DNA from 2 places in the Streptomyces chromofuscus genome. Region 1 is predicted to be linked to the other one. Evidence: riboswitches for the same ligand, from Rfam matches in the RefSeq annotation. Region 1 holds a riboswitch; the other holds the start of a gene.

What was found. A riboswitch is a leader RNA that binds a small molecule or an ion and turns the genes downstream of it on or off. The one in region 1 is predicted to bind S-adenosylmethionine.
Region 2: linked by a shared signal. The riboswitch ahead of thrC (threonine synthase) and the one ahead of IPT68_RS10090 (aminotransferase class V-fold PLP-dependent enzyme) in region 1 are both predicted to bind S-adenosylmethionine.

The regions. Positions count from the first base shown of each region.
Region 1 covers NZ_CP063374.1:2,244,631-2,248,028, reverse strand. The annotation lists gene qcrB (cytochrome bc1 complex cytochrome b subunit) at 1-306, shown strand, start outside; gene trpD (anthranilate phosphoribosyltransferase) at 444-1,508, shown strand; SAM riboswitch class IV at 1,593-1,709, shown strand; gene IPT68_RS10090 (aminotransferase class V-fold PLP-dependent enzyme) at 1,871-3,232, shown strand; gene IPT68_RS10085 (serine/threonine-protein kinase) at 3,298-3,398, shown strand, end outside.
Region 2 covers NZ_CP063374.1:3,692,526-3,695,923, reverse strand. The annotation lists gene IPT68_RS16540 (alpha,alpha-trehalose-phosphate synthase (UDP-forming)) at 1-345, opposite strand, end outside; gene IPT68_RS16535 (glucosyl-3-phosphoglycerate synthase) at 419-1,363, opposite strand; SAM riboswitch class I at 1,535-1,690, shown strand; gene thrC (threonine synthase) at 1,709-2,998, shown strand; gene IPT68_RS16525 (MoaD/ThiS family protein) at 3,066-3,341, shown strand.

The DNA.
Region 1 (3,398 bases):
CGGGACAAGGACAAGGTGCTGCACGGCCGGGAGACCGGCACCATCAAGCGCCTGCCGCACGGTGAGTTCATCGAGGTCCACGAGCCGCTCAGCCAGGAGGCCCTGTACACGCTCACGGCACACGAGCAGTACAAGCCGGCCGAGATCGGCCCGACGGTCGACGAGAACGGTGTCGAGCGCAAGGTGACGGGCTCCGAGAAGCTGCGCGCCAAGCTCAGCAACGCCTACTACGGCGAGGACTCCCAGGTCGCCAAGCCCACCGTCGAGGAGTACAAGGAGATCACGAGCGGCCACGGCCACCACTGATCGCTGCACTCGCCACGCCACGGCGCAGGGCCCCGTCCGGTGTTCGGACGGGGCCCTGCGCCGTACCCGGGGCTGGATAGGGTGGAGGCAGTTCGAGAGACCTGTCCCGTACGACGGGACCGACCCAGGAGCGGCTGATGAGCGCTGTGACCCCCGCTGGAGGCGACACCGCGGCGGGCCGCTCCTGGCCCGCCCTGCTGAACGGCCTGCTGGACGGCCGTGACCTGAGCACGGACGAGACCGCCTGGGCGATGGACCTGATCATGCGGGGCGAGGCGACGGACGCGCAGATCGCCGGTTTCGCCGTCGCGCTGCGGGCCAAGGGCGAGACCGTCGAGGAGATCACCGGGCTCGTGCGGACGATGTACGAGCACGCCAACGTGATCGAGGTGCCGGGGGAGACGGTCGACATCGTCGGGACCGGCGGCGACGGCGCGAGGACGGTGAACATCTCCACCATGTCGGCGATCGTCGTCGCCGGTACGGGCGCGAAGGTCGTCAAGCACGGCAACCGGGCCGCGTCGTCCGCCTCCGGGGCGTCCGACGTGCTGGAGAAGCTGGGCGTCAATCTTGAGCTGACGCCGCGGCGGGTGGCGGAGGTCGCCGAGGAGGCGGGGATCACCTTCTGCTTCGCGGTGAAGTTCCATCCGGCACTGCGGCACGTGGCGGCGGCGCGCGGCCAGTTGGGCATCCGGACGACGTTCAACTTCCTGGGCCCGCTGACGAACCCGGCGAAGGTCAAGGCTCAGGCGGTGGGCGTCGCGGACCCGCGGATGGCCCCGATCGTGGCCGGGGTGTTCGCCGAGCGCGGCAACTCCTCGCTGGTCTTCCGCGGCGACGACGGCCTCGACGAGCTGACGACCACGTCGACCTCCCGGGTGTGGGTGGTCCGCGACGGCAAGGTGAGCGAGGAGACCTTCGACCCGCGCGAGGTCGGCATCGAGCTGGTGCCGGTGGAGGCGCTGCGGGGCGCGGACGCCTCGTACAACGCGGAGGTCGCCCGGCGGCTGCTGGACGGCGAGCCGGGCCCCGTACGGGACGCGGTCCTGCTGAACGCGGCGGCGGCCCTGGTGGCGCTGGAGCCGGGTGGGGCACCGCTGACCGAGCGGATCCGTGCCGGCATCGAGAAGGCGGCCGAGTCGATCGATTCCGGGGCCGCCAAGCGGGTGCTGGACCGGTGGGTGGCGGCGAGCCACGCCTGACACCGCGTGAGGTGACGCGGGGCGCGGTCCGGATTCTGGACCGCGCCTTGCGAGCCGAAGATCATGTGGCAGGATGCTGTACCAGGTCATGAGCGACAGCTGAAAGGCCCCGGCCGGCTGTCCGGCAACCCTCCGTCCGTGGCGGGGTGCCCCGGGTGAGGACCAGGCCGTAGGCAGCGAGGTCTGCGGCAAGCGCGGACCCCTCGTGCCACCAGGGGTCCTGGTCGTCGAGGAGCCTTCCGTGAGCAAGCGAATGCGCTAGGGGCGTCGAGCCCCGCATCCGCATCCCCTTCACTTCTCCGCCCCGCGCTCGAGCGTGCCGCTCGCGTGGTGGGTTCCGTCTGCCTCACGGGAGTACACCCATGTCCGTCTCCACCGCTGCCGCCGACCAGTCCGTTCGTGCCCCGCTGCCCGTTCTGGGCCGGGATGTCACCGTCCCGCTCGTCACGGGTGGCGAAGTCACCTACGCCGCGCTCGACCACGCGGCCAGCGCCCCCGCCCTCCAGCGCGTCTGGGACGACGTCGCGGCGTACGCGCCGTACTACGGCAGCGTCCACCGCGGCGCCGGTTATCTCTCCCAGCTGTCCACCGACCTGTTCGAGAACGCCCGCCGGACCGTCGCCGAGTTCCTCGGCTGCCGCGGTGACGACCAGGTGGTGTTCACCCGGTCCACCACCGACTCGCTCAACCTCCTCGCCACCGTTCTCCCGGCCGGCTGTCAGGTCTTCGTCTTCGAGACCGAGCACCACGCCTCCCTGCTGCCCTGGCGCGACGCCCGCGTCACCTACCTGGACGCGCCGCGCACCCCGCGGCGGGCCGTCGAGACCCTGGAGCGCGCGCTGGCCGACCGCGATCCGCACGGCCCGGCCCTGGTCTGCGTCACCGGCGCATCCAACGTCACCGGCGAGCTGTGGCCGGTTCGCGAACTGGCCGCCGCGGCGCACGCCCACGGCGCCCGGATCGTGCTCGACGCCGCCCAGCTGGCCCCGCACCACCCGGTCTCGGTCGAGGACCTGGACGTCGACTGGGTCGCCTTCTCCGGGCACAAGCTGTACGCCCCCTTCGGCTCCGGCGTCCTCGCCGGCCGCGCCGACTGGCTGCGCGAGGCCGAGCCGTACCTCGCGGGCGGCGGCGCCAGCCGCACGGTCGCCCGGCGCGCGGACGGCGGCGTGGACGTGGAGTGGCACGAGAGCGCCGCCCGGCACGAGGCGGGCTCCCCGAACGTCATCGGCGCCTACGCGATCGCGTCGGCCTGCAAGGCGCTGACGGAGGCCGGGTTCGACAGCCTGGTCGCCCGCGAGCGGTACCTGATCGAGAAGGTCCGCGCGGGGCTCGCCGAGGTGCCCGAGGTCCGGGTGCTGTCCCTCTTCGGCGACGACGCCCCGCGCGTCGGTGTGCTCTCCTTCGTCGTCGACGGCTGGAACAGCTCGCACTTCGCCGCCGCGCTCTCGGCGGAGTACGGCATCGGCGTCCGCGACGGCCTCTTCTGCGCCCACCCCCTCGTGCGCACCCTGCTGGGCAGCGATCCGCAGGCCCAGGGCGAGTGCGGCGCACCCGAGGCGGCACCCGGCGAGCGGTCGCTGAACGCCATCCGGGTCAGCTTCGGCGCGGGCACGCCGGACGAGCACGTCGAGCGGTTCGTCGGGGCGGTGCGGGAACTGGTCCGCGACGGCGCGCGGTGGAACTACCGCACGCGGGACGGGCGTTGCGTCCCCGCCGGGTGATCCGCCGACGGGCCTCGGCGTATACGCTCCCCACGGCGGCCGTACGCAGGACGGGGGGAGCGCGGGTGCAGGCGCTGCGGGAGGCGGATCCTCGGCGGATCGGACCGTACGACGTCCGGGGCAGACTCGGTGCCGGCGGCATGGGCGAGGTGTATCTCGCCGAGGC
Region 2 (3,398 bases), 1.4 Mb from region 1:
GGCGTCGAAGACCGGCTCCAGCGGCGTCTGGTACAGCATGTGGTGCACGAACCACAGCACGGAGTTCGCGATGCCGTTGTAGGCGTCGGCGTGCACGTCCGCCGGGATGTCCAGCATGCGCACCCCGGACTCACCGACCCCGCGCCGCACCGCCTCGCGGTCGCCGTCGCCGAGGGCGGAGCACACCCACAGCGCGCCGGCGTCCGGACCGATCGCGGAGAGGCCGGAGACCAGCCCGCCGCCGCCGCGTTTGGCGTGCAGCGAGCCGTCCTCGCGCACCTCGTACGAAACCGGGCCCCGGTTGGAGGCGACCAGTACCTGTGCAGGACCGTGCGTCGAAGCCATACGCCTCAACCTAGCCCTCTCCGTAACCGCTCAAACGTACGGTTCGAGCCCGGCGGGTGACCGTATACAACGGTCAGGCCACTTTCCGGGCCGCGTACTCCGCGATCTCCACCATCGGCGGCCGTTCCTCCGTGTCCACCGAGTAGGTGCGCGGCTCGAACCCCTCCTCCACCCGCTCGAACTGGGTGAGGCAGGGGCGGACGAGGTGGCCGCGGGCCAGACGCAGCTGGGCCGTGCGGTAGATCGCCGCCGCCATCCGGCCCAACGCCTGCCCGTCCTGGTGCCGGTGCTTGCGCACCCCGACGTCCACCTGCGCGAGGGCGTCGAGGCCGACCAGGTGCAGGGCGTCCACCAGCATGCCCAGCTCCACGCCGTACCCGACGGGGAACGGCAGCTGCTCCAGCAGCGAGCGCCGCGCCGCGTACTCGCCGCCGAGCGGCTGGACGAAGCCGGCCAGCTGCGGCCAGTGCAGGTTCAGCAGCGGGCGGGCCATCAGCTCGGTCACCCGGCCGCCCTGCCCGGCCGCGCCGCCCAGGGGACGGTCGTACATCCCCTTGACGAGGTCGACGTCCGGGTCGGTGAGCAGCGGGCCGACGATGCCCGTGACGAAGTCCGAGGAGAACTCCCTCAGGTCCGCGTCGATGAAGCAGACGATGTCGCCGCGCGTGACCAGCAGGGAGCGCCACAGCACCTCGCCCTTGCCGGGGACGGCCGGGATGCGCGGGAGTATCGCGTCGCGGTGCACCACCCGGGCGCCTGCCGCGGCGGCCACCTCGGCGGTGCGGTCGGTGGACCCGGAGTCGACCACGACGAGCTCGTCGACCAGCGGGACCTGCTCGACGAGGTCGCGCCGGATCGCGGCGACGATGTCGCCGACGGTCTCCTCCTCGTCGAGTGCGGGCAGCACGACACTGACCGACTGGCCGGTGGCGCGCTTCGCGGCCAGGATCTTGTGCAGCGGGCGATCGGTCAGCGACCAGGAGCGGGTGGTCAGCCAGCGCTCGACTTCTTCCAGCACGGTCTGCTGCTCCTTCGCGTTCTCTCGGCGAACGGACGTGTTCTGTGATCCATCTCGCGGTTCGGACGACTATCTCAACTGTCCTGGCCTTCGGTTACAGTCTTGAACAACGCTGGTGACCATCGCATGTCGGGGGTCGTCGGCGTCGATCGGCGCTCAACAACCACATACAGCTCATCCAGAGGGGCAGAGGGAAACGGCCCGTTGAAGCCCCGGCAACCCTCCAGTCGGTTCTCGTAGATCATTCTTGATCGCTCCGCGAGGCTCCCGGCTAGGGAAGGTGCCAAATCCGTCTCACGGCGAGATGCGTCGTGAGGAAGATGAGGAGAAAGGGCCTCGCCTCACATGGCTGTGCAGACTGTCGAAAGCAGCACCAGCAATCCCACCGTCGATCTCGGTCCCGCCGCGGCGCTGTCCTGTCGCGAGTGCGGCCATCGCGTCCCGCTCGGCCCGGTCTTCGCGTGCGAGGAGTGTTTCGGCCCGCTGGAGATCGCCTACGACTTCTCCGCGTACGGCGCCGAGGAACTGCGAAAGCGCATCGAAGCGGGACCCGCGAACATCTGGCGGTACGCGCCGCTGCTGCCCGTCCCGGCGGACGTGGCCGGCAAGCCGAACCTGAACCCCGGCTGGACCAAGCTCGTGAAGGCCGACAACCTGGCGCGCGAGCTCGGCGTCGAGACCGGCAAGCTCTTCGTCAAGGACGACTCGGGCAACCCGACGCACTCCTTCAAGGACCGCGTGGTCGCCCAGGCCCTGGAGGCCGCCCGCGCGTTCGGCTTCACCACGCTCTCCTGCTCCTCCACCGGCAACCTGGCCGGCGCCGTCGGCGCCGCCGCGGCCCGGGCCGGCTTCCGTTCCTGCGTGTTCATCCCGCACGACCTGGAGCAGGGCAAGGTCGTCATGGCCGCGGTCTACGGCGGCGAACTCGTGGGCATCGAGGGCAACTACGACGACGTGAACCGCTTCTGCTCCGAGCTGATCGGCGACCCGGCCGGCGAGGGCTGGGGTTTCGTCAACGTCAACCTGCGGCCGTACTACGCGGAGGGTTCCAAGACCCTGGCGTACGAGATCTGCGAGCAGCTCGGCTGGCGGCTGCCCGACCAGATCGTGGTGCCGATCGCCTCCGGCTCGCAGCTCACCAAGATCGACAAGGGTCTGCAGGAGCTGATCGAGCTCGGGCTGGTCGAGGACAAGCCGTACAAGATCTTCGGCGCGCAGGCGGAGGGCTGCTCCCCGGTGTCGACCGCGTTCAAGGCGGGCAACGACGTCGTGCGGCCGCAGAAGCCGAACACCATCGCCAAGTCGCTGGCCATCGGCAACCCGGCCGACGGGCCGTACGTGCTGGACGTCGCCCGGCGGACCGGCGGCGCGGTGGAGGATGTGACGGACGAGCAGGTCGTGGACGCGATCAAGCTGCTGGCGCGGACCGAGGGGATCTTCGCGGAGACCGCGGGCGGGGTGACCGTCGGGGTCACGCGCAAGCTGATCGAGAACGGCGTGCTGGATCCGTCGCTGACGACCGTCGTGCTGAACACCGGCGACGGTCTGAAGACGCTGGACGCGGTGGCGGGTACGGGGCTCACCGCGACCATTCGGCCCAGCCTCGAGTCGTTCCGTGAGGCCGGGCTCGTCTGAGGCCTCGCCCACCGTCGTCGTCAGTTCCCCGCGCCCCTGAGCAACTCGTCCGACCGGAGGTTCCCACGTGAGCGTCACCGTCCGCATCCCCACCATCCTGCGCACCTACACGGGTGGTCGGGCCGAGGTCACCGCCGAGGGGGCCACCCTCGGCGAGGTCATCCAGGACCTGGAGAAGAACCACACGGGTATCGCCGCCCGGGTCCTGGACGACCAGGGCAAGCTGCGCCGGTTCGTCAACGTCTACGTCAACGACGACGACGTCCGTTTCGAGCAGGGGCTGGAGACGGCCACTCCGGACGGTGTCGGAGTTTCGATCATTCCGGCGGTGGCGGGCGGCTGAACCGCTGACGCCTTACCGTGAGTAACGCCGGTTACTCGATGTTCGTCGAATTGCCCC